Linked DNA regions of Loktanella sp. M215. The protein of the gene in region 2 binds, or shares a complex with, the protein of the main gene of each other region. Links are inferred from orthologs where the notes say so. Each region holds a gene or a part of one and is shown on either strand. Other genes may lie near its edges.

The links.
Region 1: the proteins of groL (region 2) and metK are in contact, whole or in part, in a cryo-EM structure (PDB 8P4O), measured with the Escherichia coli proteins. The link is inferred for Loktanella sp. M215 from one-to-one orthologs.

Annotation. Positions count from the first base shown.
Region 1 is NZ_WMEA01000001.1:2,019,019-2,022,487, forward strand. What follows is about bases 697-3,469. They hold metK (methionine adenosyltransferase), read left to right. Parts: upstream 697-1,378; coding sequence 1,379-2,560; downstream 2,561-3,469. Other genes in these bases: lnt (apolipoprotein N-acyltransferase), read left to right, coding at 697-1,288; trmB (tRNA (guanine(46)-N(7))-methyltransferase TrmB), read left to right, coding at 2,660-3,376. Also shown: more of lnt, read left to right, coding at 1-696. UniProt on the Escherichia coli protein: Catalyzes the formation of S-adenosylmethionine (AdoMet) from methionine and ATP.
Region 2 is NZ_WMEA01000001.1:1,824,373-1,832,049, reverse strand. Bases 2,138-5,006 are described here. They hold groL (chaperonin GroEL), read right to left. Parts: upstream 4,463-5,006; coding sequence 2,813-4,462; downstream 2,138-2,812. Other genes in these bases: groES (co-chaperone GroES), read right to left, coding at 4,557-4,841; GLR48_RS08965 (GGDEF domain-containing protein), read left to right, coding at 2,138-2,562. In the rest of the region: GLR48_RS08980 (DMT family transporter), read right to left, coding at 1-412; GLR48_RS08975 (GNAT family N-acetyltransferase), read right to left, coding at 412-891; GLR48_RS08970 (methanogen output domain 1-containing protein), read left to right, coding at 1,022-1,561; more of GLR48_RS08965, read left to right, coding at 1,567-2,137; GLR48_RS08950 (TraB/GumN family protein), read left to right, coding at 5,036-6,022; GLR48_RS08945 (DUF2161 domain-containing phosphodiesterase), read right to left, coding at 6,019-6,675; GLR48_RS08940 (manganese-dependent inorganic pyrophosphatase), read left to right, coding at 6,756-7,673.

The DNA.
Region 1 (3,469 bases), 190 kb from region 2 along the record:
TTTCGGGTTCACCCTGCGCTGGCTGGTCGATCCGTTCCTCGTGGATGCCGCGGCATGGGGCTGGGCCGCACCCTTGGCCGTCAGCCTGATGGCCTTGCGCGAAAGCCTGTTCTGGGTTGCGGGCACGCTGGTCGCTCGCCTGATCGCACCACGCCACCTGTCGGCGCTGGTGCTGTCCCTGACGCTGGCAGAGGCGTTGCGCGGCTACCTGTTCACCGGCTTTCCCTGGGCCCTGATCGGCCACGTGCTGATCCCGACGCCTTGGGCGCAACTGGCGGCCTTCGGCGGTCCGCACCTGCTGACGCTGCTGACGCTGACCGTGGCGGCGGGGCTGGTCTGGATGGCGCAACGGCGCTGGACCGGGGCGATCCCCTTGATTGCGGCGGTGGCGGTGGCGCCCTTGCTGATCCCGGGGCCTGACCCGGTTGATCCTGCGGCCCCCGTCATCCGCATCGTGCAGCCCAACGCGCCGCAGGATCAGAAATGGGATCCCAACCAGAACCTGATCTTCTTCCAGCGCATGATCGCCTACACGCAGGCCGCCCCGCGCCCCGCCCTGATCGTCTGGCCGGAAACCGCCGTGCCCGACCTGCTGGACTACGCCCAGCCAGAGCTGGAGCAGATCTCGGAGGCCGCACAGGGCACACCGGTGGTCACCGGCATCAACCGCAGTCAGAACGGCCTTTATTACAACTCGCTCATCCTGCTGGGCCGGATGGGGCAGGTGGAACAGACCTACGACAAGGCGCATCTGGTGCCGTTCGGGGAATACACGCCCTTCGGAGAGCTGCTGAAGCAATTCGGCGTCCACGGCATCGCCACGTCAGAGGGCGGTGGCTTTGCCAAGGGCGCCGTGCCGCAGCCGCTGATCGACTTGCCAGGGGTGGGCAAGGCTCGTGCCTTGATCTGCTACGAAGGCATCTTTGCCGAAGAGATCACGACCCCCGAACGCCCCCGTCTGCTGATGATGATCACCAACGACGCGTGGTTCGGCAAGGGGGCGGGACCAACCCAGCACCTGATGCAGGCGCGGCTGCGCGCGATCGAGCAGGGGCTGCCGATGGTGCGGTCGGCCAATACGGGCATCAGCGCGATGATCGACGCCCGCGGCCGGATCAAGGCGATGATCCCGCTGGACCGGGCAGGCTATGTCGACGCACCCTTGCCGGTCGCGCGCGCCGCAACGCCCTACGTGCGGTGGGGTGACTGGCCCGTCATGATTCTGGTGTTGCTGGGGATGATCGCGACCGCCCTTCACAACCGCCGGATGCGGCACGAATTGCGTTGACCACGGCGGGCGGCCTGCGTAACCAATCGGCTGACCCGCCACAACGGCTTCCTGACGTGGCGGGATATTTTTTGACTGGAGCACGTCCCCATGGCACGCCAAGACTATATCTTCACCTCCGAATCCGTGTCGGAGGGGCACCCTGACAAGGTGTGCGACCGCATCTCTGACAGCATCCTCGACGCCTTTCTGACCGAAGAGCCGGAGGCGCGCGTCGCCTGCGAGACCTTCGCCACCACCAATCGCGTCGTCATCGGCGGCGAGGTCGGGTTGAGCACGATGGACAAGACGCACGCCTTTCTGGCGGGTGTGCCGGACATCGCCCGCGCCGCCATCAAGGACATCGGCTACGAGCAGGACAAGTTCCACCACGCCACCTGCGAGATCACCAACCTGCTGCACGAGCAGTCCGCCCACATCAAGCAGGGCGTCGATGCCGGCGACAACAAGCCCGAAGGGGCCGGCGATCAGGGCATCATGTTCGGCTTCGCCACGACCGAAACGCCGGACCTGATGCCCGCACCGATCCAGTATGCCCACGCCATCCTGCGGCGTTTGGCCGAGGTGCGTAAATCGGGCGCGGAACCGACCCTGCGCCCTGACGCGAAAAGCCAGATCAGCCTGCGCTATGCGGACGGCAAGCCGGTGGAGGTCACGTCGATCGTGCTGTCCACCCAGCACGCGGACGAAAGCCAGTCCAGCGCCGACATCCGCGCCATCGTGGAGCCCTACATCCGCGAGGTCCTGCCCGACGGCTTCATCACCGATGCGACGGAATGGTGGGTCAACCCGACCGGCACCTTCGTGATCGGCGGGCCCGATGGCGACGCAGGTCTGACGGGCCGCAAGATCATCGTGGACACCTATGGCGGGGCAGCCCCCCACGGCGGCGGCGCGTTCTCGGGCAAGGATCCGACCAAGGTCGACCGTTCTGCCGCCTATGTCGCGCGCTATCTGGCCAAGAACGTCGTGGCCTCGGGCATGGCCGACAAATGCACGCTGCAACTGTCCTATGCGATCGGCATCGCGCAGCCGCTGTCGGTCTATGTCGATCTGCACGACACAGGAGAGGTCGATCCGGCGGCGGTCGAACGGGCGATCCGCCAGACGATGGATCTGACGCCGCAGGGCATCCGCACGCATCTGGGTCTGAACCGTCCGATCTATGCCCGGACCGCGGCCTACGGTCACTTTGGCCGCGCGCCCGAGGCGGACGGCGGTTTCAGCTGGGAACGGACCGATCTGGTGGACGCGCTGAAGCGCGCCGTCTGATCTGACTGATAACGTGAAAAGGGGGTGGGCCAGTGGTCCGCCCCTTTGCTTTGCAGCGGCACGGTTGCGGGGCGGGGCGTCAGGCGCTAAAGCGCGCGCATGCAAAACGATAAACACCCCTCCGGCGCCCCGTGGCGCAATTTCTATGGCCGGTTCCGTGGCAAGACGATCCGGGCCAGTCAGAAGGATTACCTCGACAACGACCTCGACGCGCTGTCGCCGGGACCCGTCGGTTGGGACGTGAACCCCGACCGGGTCAAGCTGGATCCGGACGCGATCGTGGGGGGGAAACCGCTGTGGCTGGAGATCGGCTTTGGCGGCGGCGAGCACATGATCGCGATGGCGCAGCGCTATCCGGACATCGGCCTGATCGGCTGCGAGCCCTTCATCAACGGCGTGGCGATGCTGCTGGGCAAGATCCGCCACGCCGATGTCGCGAACCTCGCGGTGCATCCCGGCGACGTGCGCGACCTCTTCGACGTCCTGCCCGAGGCCTGCATCGCGAAGGCCTTTCTGAACTATCCCGACCCCTGGCCCAAAACCCGCCACCACCGGCGCCGCTTCGTGACGGCTGAACATCTGGTGCCGTTGTTCCGCGTCCTGAAGCCGGGCGCGGAATTCCGCGTGGCCACGGATATTCCCGATTACGTGCGCCAGACCCTGGCGGAGGTGCCGAAAGCAGGGTTCGTCCTGCAGACGGCGCTGCCGGACGGCATGGCTGTCGCCTGGGACGACTGGATCTCGACCCGTTACGAAATCAAGGCGCTGCGCGAGGGCCGCAGGCCGCACTACATGACCTTTCACAAGCCCGCGTGACGCCGTACGGCGCTGTTGGCCCGTGCCGGGCCAAGGCGCCCCGCCCGCCGTCCCCTGACCTCTCGACCCGGATCGGCGGCTGCGTTAAAGCGG
Region 2 (7,677 bases):
GGACCTGCCCTGCAGGCCAGAGCAGCACCACGAGCCCGCCCAGCGCCAGCGCCATGCCGGCCCAGCGCAATGGCGGCACCGCCTGACCCCGCCACAATGCGGTGGCGAACATCACGCCTTGCACCGTGGCAAACAGGATCAATGCGCCCAGTCCCGCCGCAAGGTTCAGATAGGCCCAGGAAAAGCCGATCATGTAGACCGCGAGCGTCCCGGCCCCCACCCAGCGCCGCATGCCGCGCAATGGCACCGCCCTGCCGCGCCGCAGGACCAGCAGCGCCGCGGCCCCCGCAGCCACGCGGATCGCGCCGAATGTCAAAGGGTCGATGCCATAACGCGCCACCCCCAAACGGGTCAGAATCGAATTCCCCGCAAAAGCGCACATCACGACGCTGACCAGCACAAAAAGCCGCATCACTTGAACGCCGCCGGATAGCGCAGTGCGACCTGTGGCGCCTGCGCACCGCAGCCTGCCAGCAGCGTGTGATCCAGCGGATGGGGGCTGGTCAGCCGTGCGGCGGCCTCACTTGAAAAACCGGCCGAGGCATAGAACGCGGGCGGTCCCAGCACCACGACAGTCGTGGCCGTCCGGTCGGCCCAGGCCACCAGTTGGGCCACCATCCGCCGCCCGTGGCCGCGCCGTTGCCAGTCGGGCGCGATGGCGACGGGTGCAAGGCACAGCCAGCCCTGCGGCGCGACCATGGCGGACAGGGCGTAATAGCCGATCAGATCGTCGCCCAGCGGGATCACCTGTTCGCCGCGCATCAGCCCGGCGCCGCGCAGGGCATGAACCAGCGCGACCTCTGCCGTGCCGCCGAAGGCCTGCGTCAGCAGGGCGTCGATGGCGGGCAGGTCGACTGCAGTGGCCGCGCGGATGAAACCTGGGAATCGCATGACACTTGATGCCGCGCTGGGCGCCCTTTGCCCAGAGGGTTGGAGCCATCCAAAATCATTTCGAGAGCTTAAGAAATTTTTAGCCCGCGCGGCCCTAGGGTCCTGCGAGGACGACAGGAAAGATCCATAGATGTTGCATGACCGCATTACACCGCCACACACAGCACGCGACACGCCGCCGACCGACGACTCCGGCGAACAGACCGCCTTTTTCAATGCGATCATCGGCCATCTGTCGGGCCTGCTGGAAGAGGTCATCGGCCTGAAAGAAGCCGAGGGTTTCATCAGTACGGTCGGCGGGGCCTTGGTCGAGGACATATCCGAACGCTACCCGAACGGCCCGGATGCCACAGGGCCCGGTCAGATCGCCAGCATCCTCGTCGACCTCAAGGCCCGGATCAAAGGGGATTTCAGCGTTGTCTCCGCCGATGAAGAGGCGATCGTCCTGATCGCCCGGCAATGTCCGTTCGGCGATCGGGTCATTGGCCGGCCTTCCCTGTGCATGATGACGACAAACGTCTTCGGTCGCGTCGTCGCAGACCGCAACGGCTATGCCCATGTCCAGATCGACAAGTCCATAGCGCGTGGCGATCCGGGCTGTCGCGTCGTCGTCTCTTTGAAACTGCAGGACGTGGCGCCCAGCGACGGGCTTGAATTCTTTACAGAGTAGCGGCGATGGACCCGGACCTTCTGCACCCCCTGCTTGCGTTCAGTTCAGAGGCCTGCGTCGTGCTGGACCGCGATCTGAACGTCATCGCCGGCAACGCCTTGGCCCGGACGGAATTCAACATGGCCGCCGGCAGCGCCTTCGGTCGCGGCTTTGAACTGACGCCGCACACGCTGCGTCTGATCGCCCGCTGTTTTGTCAGCACGGCACCGATCCGGCTGTCCGTGTCGGAAATGCAGGGGCGCAACCTGACAGCCCTCGGCTGGCGTCTGGGCGGTGCCTACAAGCAGGAAAACCTGATCGCGCTGAAGCTTGAAGCCTCGCTGCGGATCCGGTCAGAATTCATCAAGATGACCGCAGCGCACCGCCTGGGCGTACAACGCGCCAAGCGTCTGCACATGCAAAAGCAACTGCTGGAGGATCGCAACAAGCACCTGGCCACAGTGGCAGAGATCGACGCAATGACCGGCCTGTTGAACGCGCAAAGCATCCGGTCTCAGATGCTTGCGAATGTGGCCGCGGGCACGCCTTTCGCCCTGCTCTACATCGACATGAACGGTCTGAAGGCAATCAACGACACGCACGGCCACGCGGCCGGCGACGCGGCCATCCTCGCCCTCGCAGAGGCGATCCGGTCCAACGTGCGCCAGAACGACTCGGCGGCCCGTATGGGCGGGGACGAGTTTGCGGTCTTGGTCCAGAACGTCAGCGCGCGGGCGGTCCTGCATGACATGGCCCTCGGCATTGCGTCGACGCTGGCATGTCACCGGATTGCACTGCCCGGCGCAAACAGCACAGCATTGCATGCCGCCATCGGCGGCGCCCGTTGGCCCAAGGATGGCGCAACATCAGAGTTGATCGAAAAGGCGGCAGATGCCGCGATGTATGCGGCCAAGGTGTCGAAACAGGGGCCTGTGATGGCCGGTGATCCGGTCTGTCAGACTCTGACGACACCCCACAGCTGCCGCCTGACAAACCTGTCGCCGGCGAGCCCGCAGGTCTGATGTCAACGCGCCTTGCGAGGCTGATCGATCACTGACGCCGCAGGATCTGAAACACCGCGCCCGCGCTTGTCAGCGAAAGGTGAACGCACAACAAAAAAGGCCCGCAGCATCCGCTGCGGGCCTTCTTTAAAACGGTCGCTCCAGTGCGAAGAACTGGTGAACGACATCTGGGTGTGATGTCACGGATGCGATCTTTGCAGACCGCATCCGTGGGGCAATCCGGTCGGGGCAGACGCCCCGGCGCCGGATCTTACATCATGCCGCCCATGCCGCCCATGCCGCCCATGTCTCCCATGCCGCCGCCGTTGCCGCTGTCCTTGGACGGACGATCGGCAACCATGGCTTCGGTGGTGATCAGCAGGCCTGCAACCGATGCTGCGTCCTGCAGCGCGGTGCGGACGACCTTGGCCGGGTCGATGACGCCGAACTTGAACATGTCGCCATATTCTTCGGTCTGCGCGTTGAAGCCGAAGGTCGGATCATTGCTTTCGCGGATCTTGCCCGCCACAACCGAACCGTCCACGCCGGAGTTTTCGGCGATCTGACGCAGCGGTGCTTCCAGCGCCTTGCGGATGATCGAGATGCCGACGTCCTGATCGGAGTTCGCACCCTTCAGACCGTCAAGCGCCTTGCCAGCCTGCACCAGAGCGACACCGCCACCAACGACGACACCTTCTTGCACAGCAGCGCGGGTTGCGTTCAGCGCGTCGTCGACGCGGTCCTTACGCTCTTTCACTTCGACTTCGGACATGCCGCCGACGCGGATCACGGCAACACCGCCGGCCAGCTTGGCCACGCGCTCTTGCAGTTTCTCTTTGTCGTAATCGGACGTGGTCTCTTCGATCTGGCCGCGGATCTGGTTGACCCGTGCTTCGATCTCGGCCTTTTCGCCAGCACCGTCGATGATGGTGGTGGTGTCCTTCGTGATCGTGACGCGCTTGGCAGAACCCAGCATGTCGATCGTCACGTTTTCCAGCTTCATGCCGAGGTCTTCGGAGATCACCTGACCGCCTGTCAGGATCGCGATGTCCTGCAGCATGGCCTTGCGACGGTCACCGAAGCCCGGTGCCTTGACGGCGGCGATCTTCAGGCCGCCACGCAGCTTGTTGACGACCAGCGTGGCCAGAGCCTCGCCTTCGACGTCTTCCGAGATGATCAGCAGCGGCTTCTGCGACTGGATGACCGACTCGAGCAGCGGGACCATCGGCTGCAGCGACGACAGCTTCTTTTCGTGCAGCAGGATGATCACGTCATCCAGCTCTGCCGTCATCTTTTCGGTGTTGGTGGTGAAGTAGGGCGACAGGTAGCCGCGGTCGAACTGCATGCCTTCGACGACATCGGTCTCGGTCTCGAGGCCCTTGTTCTCTTCGACGGTGATGACACCCTCGTTGCCGACCTTCTGCATCGCGTCAGCGATCTGACGGCCGATTTCGGCTTCGCCGTTGGCCGAGATGGTGCCGACCTGCGCGACTTCGTCGCTGTCGGTCACGTCACGGGCGGCGGCCTTGATGGCTTCGACGACCTTGGCGGTGGCCAGGTCGATGCCGCGCTTCAGGTCCATCGGGTTCATGCCGGCGGCGACGGACTTCATGCCTTCGCGGACGATGGCTTGGGCCAGAACAGTCGCTGTGGTCGTGCCGTCACCGGCTTCGTCGTTGGTGCGCGACGCGACTTCCTTGACCATCTGTGCGCCCATGTTCTCGAACTTGTCGTCCAGTTCGATTTCCTTGGCGACAGACACACCGTCCTTCGTGATGCGCGGTGCGCCGAAGGACTTGTCGAGGACGACGTTACGACCCTTGGGGCCCAGCGTCACCTTGACGGCGTCTGCGAGGATGTTCACGCCCTTGAGCATGCGATTGCGGGCGTCGGTGCCGAATTTGACGTCTTTAGCTGCCATTTTCATGTGCTCCTTGAAATTTCAGTAGTGTGGAAAAGCGGTGGGCGTTGCCAACCCGCCCCGGCATCACGCGATGCCAAGGCATCCGGCGGCATTACATGATGCCGAGGATGTCGCTTTCCTTCATGATCAGCAGGTCTTCGCCATCGAGCTTGACCTCGGTGCCGGACCATTTGCCGAACAGGATCTTGTCGCCAGCCTTCACGGCCATTTCGATCAGCTCGCCGTTGTCCTTGCGGGCACCGGTGCCGACGGAAACGATCTCGCCTTCGGCGGGCTTTTCCTTGGCGGAATCAGGAATGATCAGACCGCCCTTGGTCTTGTCTTCGCCTTCGATGCGACGGACCAGCACGCGGTCGTGCAGAGGTTTGAATGCCATCTTGTGAACCTTCCTACGTTTCGTTGTCATGTCGTTAGCACTCACCTTGGTCGAGTGCCAGCGACGGTTAGTTAGGCGCGCTGCGACCATCTGTCAACCGGATTGACGGGGGTCGTTTCTGCTACGAACAGCGCATTGGCGGATCGTGGCCGTCTGGCGTAACATTCCCGCGACACCCCGCCAGAGAGGGCCTCATGCGCATTATCCTGACCGCCCTGCTGACGCTCCTCGCGCTGCCCGTCCAGGCCCTGTGCGACGGACCCGATATTCGCGAAAGATTCTCCGCTGCCGATCGCGCTGCGGTCGCGGCAGCGGTGGCACAGGCGCCCTTTGCGCAGGGGACCCAATTCAATGCGGAAAAAGCCGGATCGCAGATCACGGTGATCGGCACGATGCACCTTTACGACCCGCGGCTTCTGCCGCTGGCGAACCGTGTCGCCACCCGCGTGGCCGCCAGCGACCTGCTGCTGGTCGAGGCCGGCCCCGAAGAAGAGGCCGCCCTGACGCAGGCGATGGCGACCGACCCCATGCTGATGTTCATGCCCGATGGCCCCACCCTGCCCGAACGGCTGGACGAGCCGACATGGCAGGCCGTGGCGCAAGCGGTCAGCGACCGTGGTTTGCCCGCCGTCCTCGCCTCGCGCCTGCAACCCTGGTACGTGTCGCTGGTGCTGGCGGTGCCACCCTGCGCCTCGTCCGAGCTGGCGGCAGGGCGCAAAGGGCTGGACGGCATGATCATCTCTCAGGCGCAGACCGCCGGCGTCCCGGTCGTCGCACTGGAACCCTGGGACACGCTGTTCAACCTCATGCGCGCCGACCCCATCGACGTGCAACTGGACCAGTTGCGCCTGTCTCTGTCTCCGCCCGAACTGCAGCAAGAGATGTTCGCCTCGATGCTGGACAGCTACTTTGCCGGTGACATCGCCGCCCTGTGGGAGGTCAGCCGCGTCGCCACGCACCTCATTCCCGGTATCGATCCCGCGGCCGCCGACGCGCTTTTCGATGCGTCAGAGCGTGCTCTTCTGGTCGATCGCAACCGGGCATGGCTCCCCCATATCACCAAGGCTGCCGCGACCCACGACCGGATTACGGTCGCCGTCGGCGCGGCGCACCTGCAGGGGCAGGATGGCATCCTCAATCTGCTGACACAGGCGGGCTGGACCGTCTCACGGCTCGACTAGCTCTCGCTCCAGTCCGCCAGCCCCTGTCGTCCGGCCGGTGTCAGATCGTAGATCCCGCGACTGACCCGCCGAAACCAGCCGTAATGATCCGCCGCCATGATCCGTGTGGCCTCCGGTACCTCGGCCCAGTCCTTGATCCGCGCGCCCGTCGACGGTCCATGCACCGCAAGAAACCGCGCGCAGGCGATCGCATCCTGCCGGTACCCGGTCACCAGCCCGTGCCGCGTCGCACCGCCCGCATTCGGATCGCCCTTCAGCCGCGTAAACGCCTTGCGCAGGGCCTTTGCCTTCTTCGGCGATTTGCGCGGCGTGAACGGCGCGGGATCGGCCAGCACCTCCACGAACCCGTCGCGCAGCCGGACCGTCATCACACCCAGCCGCAGCCGCCGCGCCAGCCCGACGTTGGCCAGCAGCGCCTTGCGCTGCCCCCCCGCAGGCACCGCCAGATAGACCTGATCCGTGATCGCCTGCCGGGCGATGCCCTGATGGAACAGCGTCAGCGAAAACCCCAGCTTCAGCTCGACCACCAGCGTCTCGGCATCCTTCACGGCCACGATATCCGCCGCACCAACCTCGCCCTTGACGTCATAGCCCATCGCAACCAGATGCGCCTTGAGGTGCGGATAAAGGTCCGCTTCGCGTGGATTGGTCATGTTCCCCCCGACCTGCGTGACAGCACGGTACATCGCCCGTATAAGGCGGCAAAATATCCCTGAGCATAGGCGAAATGACAATGACCACCCTGATCTTCGGCCACAAATCCCCTGACACCGATTCAACCGGATCCCCCCTGATCTGGGAATGGTTCCTCAAGGATGCGGGCGTCGATGCCAAGGCCGTGCTGCTGGGCCAGCCCAATACAGAGGCCGCCTTCGTCGCCAAACGCTGGGGTTTCGAGCAGCCAGAGATCGTGCGTGACGTCACCGACGGTCAGGCCTGCGTCATCGTCGATACCAACAACCCTGCGGAACTGCCCGAAAACATCAACGGCGCCGACGTGCAGGCGATCATCGACCACCATCTGCTGGTCGGCGGGATCAAGACAAAGGGCCCGATCGATGTCACGATCCGCCCGCTGGCCTGCACCGCCACGATCATGCACCAACTGATGGGCGACAAGGCCGCGAAGATGCCCGAAGGCATCAAGGGCCTGATGCTGTCCTGCATCCTGTCCGACACCCTCGCCTTCCGCTCGCCCACCACGACACCGGTGGACAAGGCACTGGCCGAGGACCTCGCCGCCGATCTGGGCATCGACATCACCGCCTACGCGGATGAGATGTTCGCCGCCAAATCCGACGTCAGCGCATTCTCCGATGCGGAGCTGCTGCGCATGGATTCCAAGGAATACGAGATCGACGGCACCAAATTCCGGGTCTCTGTCCTCGAAACCACCTCCCCCGCCGCGATCCTCGACCGCAAGGATGCCCTCGTCGCCGCAATGCCCGCCGTCGCGGCAGAGGACGGCGTCGATCAGGTCCTGCTTTTCGTCGTGGACATCATCCGCGAAGAAGCCACGATGCTGCTGCCCAACGACCTGACCAAGCAGGTCGCCAAGGCCTCCTTCGACGCAGACACCTCCACCGACACGGTCGTCCTGCCCGGCGTGATGAGCCGCAAGAAGCAGATCATCCCGCACCTCAAGAAATAAGCCT